DNA from 3 places in the Bradyrhizobium sp. USDA 376 genome. Region 3 is predicted to be linked to each of the others. Evidence: predicted binding sites of a transcription regulator. Region 3 holds the regulator's gene; each other region holds the start of a gene.

Region 1 (3,943 bases), 1.9 Mb from region 3:
TTGTAGGTGCGCAGGCAATGGTCGGCGATCCACAGCAGCGTGTTGGCGTCCGGCGGGAAATAGATGCGGACGATGTCGGCCTTCTTGTTGGCGACGAGGTCGACGAAGCCGGGATCCTGGTGGCTGAAGCCGTTGTGGTCCTGGCGCCAGACATGCGAGGTCAACAGGTAGTTCAGCGAGGCGATCGGCCGCCGCCACGGCAGATGCCGCGTCACCTTCAGCCATTTGGCGTGCTGGTTGAACATGGAATCCACGATGTGGATGAAGGCCTCGTAGCAGGAGAAGAAGCCATGCCGTCCGGTGAGCAAATAGCCCTCGAGCCAGCCCTGGCAGAGATGCTCGCTCAGCACTTCCATCACGCGCCCGTCCTGCGCGAGATGCACGTCGTAAGGCTCCGTCGGCTCCATCCAGACGCGTTCGGTCGCGTCGAATACGGCATCCAGCCGGTTTGACGCGGTCTCGTCCGGACCCATGATGCGGAAGTTGCGCTCTTGCGCGTTCAGGCGAATGACGTCGCGCAGGAGTTTGCCGAGCTCCCGCGTCGCTTCGCCTGTGACGCCGCCAGGCTGCGGCACGTCGACGGCAAAGCTGCGGAAGTCCGGCAGCTTCAGCTCCTTCTTGAGCAGACCGCCATTGGCATGCGGATTGGCGCCCATGCGCCTGTTACCTTCGGGCGCGAGCGCCTGAAGCTCGGGGACGAGCGCGCCATTCGCGTCGAACAGTTTTTCCGGCTCGTAGCTGCGCATCCAGTCTTCGAGGATCTTCAGATGCGCCGGGTTCTCGCGGCAGCTGGCAACGGGCACCTGATGCGCGCGCCAAAAATCTTCGACCTTCTTGCCGTCGACCTCCTTCGGGCCGGTCCAGCCCTTTGGGCTGCGCAGCACGATCATCGGCCAGCGCGGCCGCTCGACGCTCTTGCGTCCGTCGCGGGCGTGTTGCTGGATCGAGCGGATGCTGGCGAATGCGACGTCGAGCGCGTCCGCCATGGCCTGGTGCATCAATTTGGGATCGTCGCCCTCGACGAACAGCGGCTCGTGGCCGAGGCCGCGGAAGAGGTCGCGGATCTCGCTGTCAGGCATCCGCCCGAGCACGGTCGGGTTCGCGATCTTGTAGCCGTTGAGATGCAGGATCGGCAGCACTGCGCCATCGTGGGCCGGGCTCAGGAATTTGTTGGAGTGCCAGGACGCCGCGAGCGGACCGGTCTCGGCTTCACCGTCGCCGACGACGCAGGCGACGATCAAATCGGGATTGTCGAACGCCGCGCCATAGGCGTGCACCAGCGCGTAGCCGAGCTCGCCGCCCTCGTGGATCGAGCCGGGGGTCTCAGGCGCCGCGTGGCTCGGAATGCCGCCGGGGAAGGAGAACTGCCGGAACAGCTTGCGCAATCCGTCCGCATTGCGCGCGATGTCGGGATAGATCTCGCTGTAGCTGCCTTCGAGATAGGTGTTGGCGACCATGCCCGGCCCGCCATGGCCGGGACCGCAGACATAGAGAATGTTGAGATCCAGCGTGCGGATGACGCGGTTGAGATGGGCGTAGATGAAGTTCAAACCGGGCGTCGTGCCCCAATGGCCGAGCAAACGCGGCTTGATGTGCTCGGCCCGCAAGGGCTCGCGCAGCAGGGGGTTGTCGAGCAGGTAGATCTGCCCGACGGAGAGGTAGTTGGCGGCGCGCCAGTAGCGATCGAGGAGATCGAGGTCGCCGCTCGCGGCGGCCGTTTTTTGCTGGATTGTCATGTTCCTGCCGACCTTCACACAGCGATCGTCACCAACCCGGTTCCGGCGTGATCGATCCGTCGGTCATGAAACGGGATGGCCGTGACGTCGGTGTTGCGGGAGGTCAAAGGCGGCCGCGCGAAGTTTGGGCAGCGCTACTGTGCATGGGGTTGTTTTCGAGTTTTTTGTTTGTGTTCTTGATTTGTTCCTTTTGCGTGCTATCTTGGTTGCATGAGTCCAGCATCCTCTCATGCTCTCAAGCACCCGCCGGTCAAGGCGCCCTCCGAGCCGGCGGGTGCGGACTCTGATTTTCCTGAACTCGCAGTCGCCATCGACCGCCAGCGCAGGCGAGGTCGGGGTGCGCAGTCCAATGCCAGCGGCCGCTACGAGGCCGAGGCGCGCGTCGCCTTCGACGACGGCTGGCAGAGCCTTGAGGATTTGCCGCCGTTCAAGACGACGGTGGCGGTCGACACCTCGCGCAAGGTGATTACCCGCAACGACTCCCCCGACATCGGTTTCGACCGCTCCATCAATCCCTATCGCGGCTGCGAGCATGGCTGCGTCTATTGCTTCGCGCGGCCGACCCACGCCTATCTCGGCCTGTCGCCGGGGCTCGACTTCGAGTCGAAACTGTTCGTGAAGCCCGAGGCGCCTTCGCTGCTGGAGAAGGAGCTCGCAGCCCCCGGCTACGAGCCGCGGATGATCGCGATCGGCACCAACACCGATCCCTATCAGCCCATCGAGCGCGAGCGCAAAATCATGCGCGGCATTCTGGAGGTGCTGGAGCGCACCGGCCATCCTGTCGGCATCGTCACCAAGTCCGCTCTGGTCGTGCGCGACATCGACATTCTCCAGCGCATGGCCAAGCGCAACCTCGCCAAGGTCGCAATCTCCGTGACCTCGCTGGATCCGAAGCTGGCCCGCACCATGGAGCCGCGCGCCTCGACGCCGCCGAAGCGGCTGGAGGCGCTGAAGCAGCTCTCGGAGGCCGGCATTCCCACCACCGTGATGGTCGCGCCGGTGATCCCCGCGCTGAACGATTCCGAGATCGAGCGCATTCTCGATGCGGCCGCTCATGCCGGTGTCAAGGAAGCCTCCTACGTGCTGCTGCGGCTGCCGCTGGAGGTGCGCGATCTCTTCCGCGAATGGCTGATGGCGAACTATCCGGACCGCTACCGCCACGTCTTCACGCTGATCCGCGACATGCGCGGCGGCCGCGACTACGACGCGAAATGGGGCGAGCGGATGAAGGGCACGGGACCGATGGCCTGGACCATCGGCCGCCGCTTCGAGATCGCCTGCGACAGGCTCGCCCTCAACAAGCGCCGCTCCAAGCTGACCACGGATCACTTCGCGCGGCCGAAGCGGAACGGCGATCAGCTCAGCCTGTTCTGATCGGGGGAGTTCTGATCGGGCAAGTTCTGATCGGGCAAGTTCTGATCGGGGACGTGGAAGAGGCGTAGCATGAGCAAGGAACTCAACGTGCCGGTGCCGCGGCTCACGGTCATCACGCTCGGCGTCGGCGACATCCGCGCCAGTATCGCCTTCTACGACGCGCTCGGCTTCTCGCGCCGGCTGAAGGCGACCGGCGAGGCGGTCGCGTTCTACGACACCGGCGGTCCGGTGCTCGCGCTGTTTCACTGGGATCAGCTCGCGGCGGACGCGACCTTGCCGGACCAGCCGAGACCAACGACCTTCCGCGGCACCACGCTCGCCTGGAACTGCCGCGCGCGTGAGGAGGTCGATGCGGTGCTGGCTTTCGCGGTCAGCAAGGGAGCGAGGTTGCTGAAGGCTGCGTCCGAGACCGATTACGGCGGCTATTGCGGCTATTTTGCCGATCCCGACGGCCATGTCTGGGAGGCCGTGGTCGCGCCCGGCATCGAGGTCGGTGAGGACCGGCGGGTACATCTGGCGGAGTAGGGCGGCCGACCTGAATAACGGGAATTATCCGGGGTTCCCGGTTGCGCCGGCTGGGCTGCTTGCGCACGATCCCGGCCATGATTCGGGACAAGTCCACCAGGAAGTCGGCCAAAGGTGCGCCAAAAGAGGATGCTGCCAAGCAGGCAGCGCCTGCCAAGGCGGCCAAGCTCGCCGACGCCAAGGCTTCCGCCGGCAAGAAAGGCGTCATCGCGATTGCGCCGCCGAGCTTCCGCCGCGAGCGCGCGCTGATCAAGCGTGGCGTCTGGCCGATCGCGGGCTGCGACGAGGCCGGCCGCGGTCCGCTGGCC
Region 2 (3,943 bases), 2.0 Mb from region 3:
GCGTTTCTCGACGATGTAATCGGGCAATGGCTTGCGCGGATTGATCGGCGCATCGCCCTGGCCCAGCGCACGCGCGAGCAGGGTGGAGAACCGTGCACCGAACCGCGCCGTGATCTCGCTCGGCGTGCGCGAGGCGACATCGCCGATGGTCTTCAGGCCGGCACGGCGCAGGCCGGTGGTGATGGCCTCGCCCGCACCGAGCGCGGAGACCGGAAATGGACTGATCGCCTCCGCCTCCCCGCCGTCGGCCACGATGGTGCCGGATGCCTGCCGCGTCAGCGTGCGCGCGCAGACCGAGGTGCCGGCGATCGCCGCACTGACCGCAAAGCCCTGACGTGCGAGGGCACGAACCAGTGTCTGCAGCAGCGCCGCTTCGCCGCCGAACAGGTGCGCGCAGCCGGTGATGTCGAGGAACAGCCCGTGCGGCGGATCGAGCGCCACCAGCGGCGTGAAGCGGTCGCACCAGTCGGCGATGTCGCTGAGCGTCTTCGCATCGGCCACGACATCGGCGTCGAACACACGCAAGTCCGGACACATCGCCCGCGCATTGGCGAGCGGCTGGCCGATATGCAGACCCAGACGGGACGCCGCATCGTCCAGCGCATGGATCACCAACGCGTTGTTGTCCTTGATGACGACGACGCTTGGCTCATGATTGGCCTTACCCAGTCCGGCGCTGCCAAGGAACCGCTGGATCCGGTCGATGGGCAGGCGCGGCAGCCACAGGCTGAGAATACGTCGAGGGTTCACTGAACTGGCACTCATCACAATTCCATTCCATGATCCACCGGCCGCACGGGCCATGACGATTGCGCAAGAGCTCGGCATCGAAGCGCGGCGCGCCCCAAACACTCCATGCTGAGCCCGGCGGCGAATGCGCCGCGCGCAGCATCCATCGCGTCTCCGCAGTCGAAGGCAGCGGCTGCGCGGCCATGCGCAACACGAGGCCGGTAACGCCCGAACCTTGCGCGGCCAGCGTCAGCTTGCGGCTCGCTACGAGATCGAACTGCCTGATCTCGCCCCAGAGCTCGAGCACGACGGCGCCGAGCGCATCGCAGGCGAGCGCATCGGCCGAGGTGCGCAGCGCGCTCTCGACATCGGCGGCGCGCACTATCACCACGCGGCGCGGATCGAGGCCGAGTTCGGATAGCCCGCTCATCGACAGCGCGCCGGCCTCTAACTCCGAAAAATCCTGCCGCACCCACAGCAGCGGCCGACGCGCGCTCACGCGTCCCGCAAGGCCCATGACAAAGCCCGTCGCGGCCGCGCCCTGGCGCCCTTCGCAAAACACCTCATGGATCGCCGCACGCGCGAGCCCGCCCTTCAGCGCGCTGTCGGCCTCACCATGGCCGAGCGCGACGCGCTCGTGCTGATGCACGACCTCCGCGGTCTCGATGCGCTCGATCTGGCCGCGCAAGGTCGCAAGCGCGCTCATACGTGCGCCGCTCATGCTCGCCGCTCCTTCAGGAATTGGTGCCGTGGTCTTCAAAAGAAGAACCAACGGCTGGCTCATTTGTTCATGATATGTTCTAATATAAAGCTAACGGCGGCCGGAGAGTCAATCCGAATTGGCGGGCCAGGGATTCATGAGCTGAATCAAAGGGATTCCAGGATGGACGTACAACGCAAGCTGGAGATTCTGGCGGATGCAGCCAAATACGACGCGTCCTGCGCCTCGAGCGGCACCGAGAAGCGGGATTCCAGCGACGGCAAGGGCATGGGCTCGACTGCGCCGGGCATGGGCATCTGCCATTCCTACGCGCCGGATGGACGCTGCATCTCCCTGCTCAAGGTGCTGCTGACCAACGCCTGCAATTACGATTGCCTCTATTGCGTCAACCGCGCCTCCTCGAACGTGCCGCGCGCCCGCTTCACCATCGACGAGGTGGTCAAGCTGACGCTCGACTTCTACCGGCGCAATTACATCGAGGGCCTGTTCCTCTCCTCCGGCATCATCCGCAGCCCCGACTACACCATGGAGCAGGTGGTCAGCGTCGCGCGAAAGCTGCGCGAGGAGCATCACTTCCGCGGCTATATCCATCTCAAGACCATTCCCGAGGCCGACGACGCCCTGATCGCGGAAGCCGGCAAATATGCCGATCGTCTCTCCATCAACATCGAGATGCCTGAGGAAACGAGCCTGCAGCAATTCGCGCCGGAGAAGGATGTCCGCGCGATCCGCCGCACCATGGGCCGGCTGCGGCTGAAGCTCGACGAAACCGAGGAAGATCGCAACGCGAAGACGAAGGCAAAGCCGCAGCGCTTCGCGCCGGCCGGACAGAGCACCCAGATGATCGTCGGCGCCGATACGGCCTCCGATCACACCATTCTCCACACCAGCGCCAATCTCTACGGCTCATACCGGTTGCGGCGTGTCTATTACTCCGCGTTCAGCCCGATCCCCGATGCGAGCCGCGCGCTCCCCCTGCGCGCGCCGCCCTTGCTGCGCGAGCACCGGCTTTACCAGGCCGACTGGCTGATGCGGTTCTACGGTTTTGACGTCGGCGAGATCGTCGACGACAGCGCGATGCTGCCGCTCGACATCGATCCAAAGCTCGCCTGGGCGCTGCGCCATCGCGACCGCTTTCCGCTCGACGTCAACCGCGCCAGCCGCGAGGAGCTGCTGCGCGTGCCGGGCTTCGGCACCAAGGCGGTCGAACGCATCATCGCAACGCGGCGCACCACCACGATCCGCCTCGCCGATCTCGCACGGCTGCACGTGCCCAAGCACAAGGCGCTGCCGTTCATCGTCCTCAGCGATCACCGCCCCTCACCGCATCGGCTCGACGCTGCCGGGCTGATCGAGCGGTTCAAGCCGAAAGCAACGCAACTGGGGTTTGGCTTCTGATGCAGTACATCATCCTCGACACCGAAACCGATTTCGACGGCTGGCGCAAAGCCGCGCGCAGCCTCGTGCTTCACCACGTGCAGCCCAGCGATGTCACCTGGACCGTGAAAGGCGGCGAAGCGGAGTTGTTCGCACCGCCCGCGCCGTCTCCGATCCTCGAGGTGAACGACGGCACCTTCAACGTATCAGCAAAATTCGTCGAGCTCGCCAAGGCCGCGATCCTGCATCGCGATGGCGAGCGCTTTGCGATGCTCTATCGCCTGCTATTCCGGCTGAAGGACAATCACGACCTCATCGAGGTCGCGACCGATCCTGATGTTACGCAGGTCACGGCGATGGCAAGAGCCGTCCATCGCGACGAACACAAGATGCATGCCTTCGTGCGCTTCCGCGAGATCGGAAGGGAACGCGCAGCGCATTACGTCGCCTGGTTCGAGCCGGAGCACCACATCGTCGAGCTTGCAGCCCCATTCTTCGCCAAGCGCTTCGCCGACATGCCCTGGTCGATCCTGACGCCGGATCTTTGCGCGCATTGGGACGGTCACGCGCTCTCGTTCACGCCGGGCGTCAGCAAGAGCGAGGCACCGGGCGAAGACCGGCTGGAGGAAACCTGGCGGCGTTACTACGCCAGCATCTTCAATCCGGCCCGGCTCAAGGTGAAGGCGATGCAGACGGAGATGCCGAAGAAATACTGGAGGAACCTGCCCGAGGCTTCGATCATTAAGCCCCTGATCGAGGATGCCGAGCGCATGACCGGCGCCATGATCGCCAATGCCGCAACCGATCCGCACAAGCCTCAGAAGCGGACGGAGGCTCCGATGACACGCAAGCCTGCTGCCGACGATCTCGAAGCGCTCCGCGAGGAAGCCGCGCAATGCCGCGCCTGCCATCTCTACAAGGACGCGACGCAGACCGTGTTCGGCGAGGGCCCGAAGAACGCCAACATCATGCTGGTCGGCGAGCAGCCCGGCGACAAGGAAGACCTCGCCGGCCACCCCTTCGTCGGCCCGGCCGGGCAGATGCTCGATCGCGCGCTGGAGGAGGCCGGCGTCGACCGCAAGAAGGTCTATGTCACCAACGCGGTGAAGCACTTCA
Region 3 (3,943 bases):
CGAAGAAACGGTCTCCCTCGACCAAGCCTACCACCGCGTGCTCGCCAGCGACATCGCGGCGCGGCGCACGCAGCCGCCGCAGGCGATGTCGGCGATGGACGGCTATGCCGTGCGTGCGGCCGATGCGGCGACGATCGATTCCCGGCTGATGGTCATCGGCGAGGTCGCGGCCGGGCGGCCGTTTGCCGGGTCGGTCGGCGCCGGCGAAGCGGTCCGGATCTTCACCGGCGGCGTCGTCCCCGCCGGCGCGGACGCGGTCGTGATCCAGGAGGATACGGTCGCGGACGGCAAGCGCATCACGATCAAGGAAGCAGCGATTCCAGGACGGCACATCCGGCGCGCCGGGGTCGACTTTGCCGAGGGCGACGTGCTGCTGCGCAGGGGAACCCGGCTCACCGACCGCGACCTGGCGCTCGCTGCCGGGATGAATCATCCGCACCTTCCCGTCCAGCGCCGTCCGAAGGTCGCCATCCTCGCCACCGGCGACGAACTGGTGATGCCGGGCGCGACACCCGGCCCCGCCCAGATCGTCTATTCCAACGGCTATGCCCTGCACGCACTCGCCCGCCAGGAGGGCGCCGATACCGTCGACCTCGGCGTGGCCGCCGATACGCTGGAAGCCACCACCGCCGGGATCCGCCGGGCCCGCGAGAGCGGCGCCGACATCCTGATCACGACCGGCGGCGCCTCGGTCGGCGACCACGATCTGGTCCAGCAGGCGCTCAAGGCCGAGGGGATCGCGATGTCGTTCTGGAAGATCGCGATGCGGCCGGGCAAGCCGATGATGCACGGGCGGCTCGGCACGATGCGCGTGATCGGCCTGCCCGGCAATCCCGTGTCATCCTACGTCTGTGCTTTCCTGTTCATGGTGCCGTTGATTCGCGCGCTGTCGGGCCGCACCGTGATTCACCATCGCCGCGAGCACGCCGTGCTTGGCCGCGACCTCGATGCCAACGACCAGCGCGAGGATTATCTCCGCGCGCGCCTGGAAATGCGCGACGACGGCACGCTGATCGCCCTTCCCGTCAATCATCAGGATTCCTCACTGCTTGCGAATCTCGCTGCGGCACAGGTACTTCTCGTGCGCGCGCCGTTCGCGCCGAAGGCCGACGCCGGCTCGCCTTGCGAGGTGCTGCGCCTGCCCGTCTGAGCTGCACGGCCACACGCGTTCCGCGAACTTTGCCTTGTTCACGGTAAATTAAGCAGTTGCGGAACATGTATCGAACATATAGTGTCCGTTCATGATTTGTTTCGAGCATGCAGCGACTTATCGCTGAACCCAGCGTCTCGGAATCGAACGACATCAACCGGGGGATTTGGTCGAGATGTTAACGCGCAAACAATACGAGCTTCTGCGATTCATCAGCGAGCGTCTGAAGGAAAGCGGCGTGCCGCCCTCCTTCGACGAGATGAAGGACGCGCTCGACCTGCGCTCCAAATCAGGCATCCATCGCCTGATCACCGCACTCGAGGAGCGCGGCTTCATCCGGCGCCTGCCCAACCGTGCCCGTGCGATCGAGGTCATCAAGCTGCCCGAGCTCCAGGCGGCTGCCGGCAACCGCCGCGGCTTCACGCCGAGCGTCATCGAAGGCAATCTCGGCAAGGTGCGCACGACGTCCAGCCCGTCCGCTGACGAAGGTGAGCGTCCCGTCGCCGTGCCCGTCATGGGCCGTATCGCGGCCGGCACGCCGATCGAGGCGCTGCAGACCCGCAGCCACACCATCAGCGTACCGCCTGACATGCTCGGCGCCGGCGAGCACTACGCGCTCGAGGTGCGCGGCGATTCGATGGTGGAAGCCGGCATCCTCGACGGCGACATGGCGCTGATCCAGCGCAACGAGAGCGCCGACACCGGCGACATCGTGGTGGCGCTGATCGACGACGAGGAAGCGACGCTGAAGCGCTTCCGCCGCCGCGGCGCGTCGATCGCGCTCGAGCCCGCCAACGCCGCCTATGAGGTCCGCATCCTGCCGCCCAACCGGGTGAAGATTCAGGGCAAGCTGATCGGCCTGTACCGGAAGTACTGAGCTGACATCGCGATTTGACACGCGTTGGAGCGGATGATTGTCCGCTCCGGCTGGATAGTCTTTCTGGTTCTGCACAGATTATCCGGCCACCTCTCCCGCGCTAGATCCTCGGCACGCCGCGCAAAGCACGCATCGCTTTGCGGGCCTTTGAGAAACCGAGGAGACAACCATGCGCAAAATCGTCTTGAGCATCGTCACGATGGCGCTGATCGCAGCGGCGGCGTCACCGGCCGTCGCCGCGCGCTCGCATCATGTCCGCAAGACGGAGCCGGCGACGACGAGCGAGCAATTCCGCAACGCACGCGGCGCCGTTGCACAGCCGTCGCAACCCGCCTGGCCGTATTCGGGCTGGTCGGCACCTGCTGGCCGCTGAAGAAGAAGCACGCCCAATGCACGGGGGTTTGTTCCTCGTGCATCTGAAAAAGATATTGTGATGGCGACGTGCGGACCCAAAGCCGCAGATTTGCCCACAACCAAGCAGACCGTTGTATGCTTCCACTCTGATAGAGGCCTGCGCCTCGAAAAGAGACGTGGGTTGCTATCTTCGAATGAGGAGCACCCCGATGTGTGACTACAGCCTGCACGCCGTCGCGACGCGTCCCGCCGAAGTCGGAGAGACGATCGTCACGACAACCTTCCGCGGCACCTCGACGCGTGGCTTCGCCTCCGAAGCCGACATGTCGGTCGCGGTTTGCCTGCTGCCGGGAACGGAGCTCGCTTTCGCCGACAACGTCCGTTACGACAATCGCTGGATCTGGACGCGCACCATCAACTCCCGTGTCGGCAAGTTCGGCAAGATCGATCCGCACATTCCGGATCGCCATCATGATGCGATCGAATTTCCCGACGGCAAATACGTGCTGGTGACTCAGCTCGTCGAAGGCCAGCGCGCAACCGTGCTGCAATTGCCGGTGACCCAGCCGTTGGGCGAGCGCGAGCACAAGCCGCAGATCATCGCCGACAGGCCGACGATCACGCGCCTGCCGATCGGCTGACGTAGCTGCCCCCGGCTCGCGGGTCGGGGCCAGGATTGAAATCGCCATCGCCGGCCGCGGCCGGCGATGGGGTGCGGCTTGCATCTTCGAAAATGCTTTCGCCGATCACCCCCCGCAGTTCTCCGTCGCACGAAGTTTGCGCTGCCCTGCCTGAATTTTGAACGTCCGTTCCGCAGGCAAATGGCCGATGCTGCCAGAAGGCTTGAGGCAGCGGACACGTTCGATGAAGACCTTCATTCGCGTCGTTGAACTCTGGGTGCCCGACCGGACGCGGATGCGGCTGGAATTCGGCGGCGGCCTCTATGGCGAAGGGGTGTCCGCGTTCAAGGCCGCAAGTGAAGAGCTGCGCTTCGGTCGGGATGAGGGGCTTCCCGGCAAGGCCTGGGCTTCCGGCCACCCCGTCATCCTCACCAAATTCGCCAACTCCTACTTCAGGCGGACCGACCAGGCGCTCGCGGCGGGCCTGACCTGCGGGGTGGCGGTGCCGGTGTTCTCAGGTGAATTCCTGCAAGCCGTGATGGTGCTGTTCTGCGGCGACGACGACGCGCATGTCGGCGCGATCGAGCTCTGGCACAACGACCCCGATACCTCCCATGAGATGGGCCTCGTCGACGGCTACTATGGCACCGCCGACATGTTCGAGTTCAACTCGCGCCACACCAGGTTTCCGCGCGGCTTCGGCCTGCCTGGACGCACCTGGAAAGCCGGCCTGCCGCTGATCATCAAGGACCTGCACAACGCCAAGAGCTTTCTGCGCTGGGAAGACGCCGCCGAGGTCGGGATCAATCTCGGCGTCGGCGTGCCCTACCGGACCGGCACCGACCAGAGCTGGGTGCTGACCTTCCTCTCCGCGCAGGCGACGCCGATCGCGCGGCGCTTCGAGATCTGGGTGCCGGATGAGACCCGTTCTGCGCTGGTCTT

The links. The regulator LexA, encoded in region 3, represses DNA repair genes until DNA is damaged. The targets are predictions, from matches to a motif close to TGTTCNNNNTGTGTTCNG.
Region 1: ACVJ19_RS40645 (PA0069 family radical SAM protein) is a predicted target of LexA. The motif match lies at 1,908-1,925, and genes of this name have one in related genera.
Region 2: ACVJ19_RS22155 (putative DNA modification/repair radical SAM protein) is a predicted target of LexA. The motif match lies at 1,515-1,532, and genes of this name have one in related genera.

The regions. Positions count from the first base shown of each region.
Region 1 covers NZ_JBSSGN010000001.1:8,630,752-8,634,694, reverse strand. Annotated here, with positions in the region: gene ACVJ19_RS40650 (phosphoketolase family protein) at 1-1,736, opposite strand, end outside; gene ACVJ19_RS40645 (PA0069 family radical SAM protein) at 1,947-3,110, shown strand; gene ACVJ19_RS40640 (VOC family protein) at 3,180-3,635, shown strand; gene ACVJ19_RS40635 (ribonuclease HII) at 3,713-3,943, shown strand, end outside.
Region 2 covers NZ_JBSSGN010000001.1:4,748,916-4,752,858, reverse strand. Annotated here, with positions in the region: gene ACVJ19_RS22165 (Y-family DNA polymerase) at 1-765, opposite strand, end outside; gene ACVJ19_RS22160 (ImuA family protein) at 662-1,450, opposite strand; gene ACVJ19_RS22155 (putative DNA modification/repair radical SAM protein) at 1,613-2,848, shown strand; gene ACVJ19_RS22150 (UdgX family uracil-DNA binding protein) at 2,848-3,943, shown strand, end outside.
Region 3 covers NZ_JBSSGN010000001.1:6,779,577-6,783,519, forward strand. Annotated here, with positions in the region: gene ACVJ19_RS31545 (molybdopterin molybdotransferase MoeA) at 1-1,150, shown strand, start outside; gene lexA (transcriptional repressor LexA) at 1,326-2,027, shown strand; gene ACVJ19_RS31555 (hypothetical protein) at 2,197-2,400, shown strand; gene ACVJ19_RS31560 (hypothetical protein) at 2,591-3,022, shown strand; gene ACVJ19_RS31565 (GAF domain-containing protein) at 3,246-3,943, shown strand, end outside.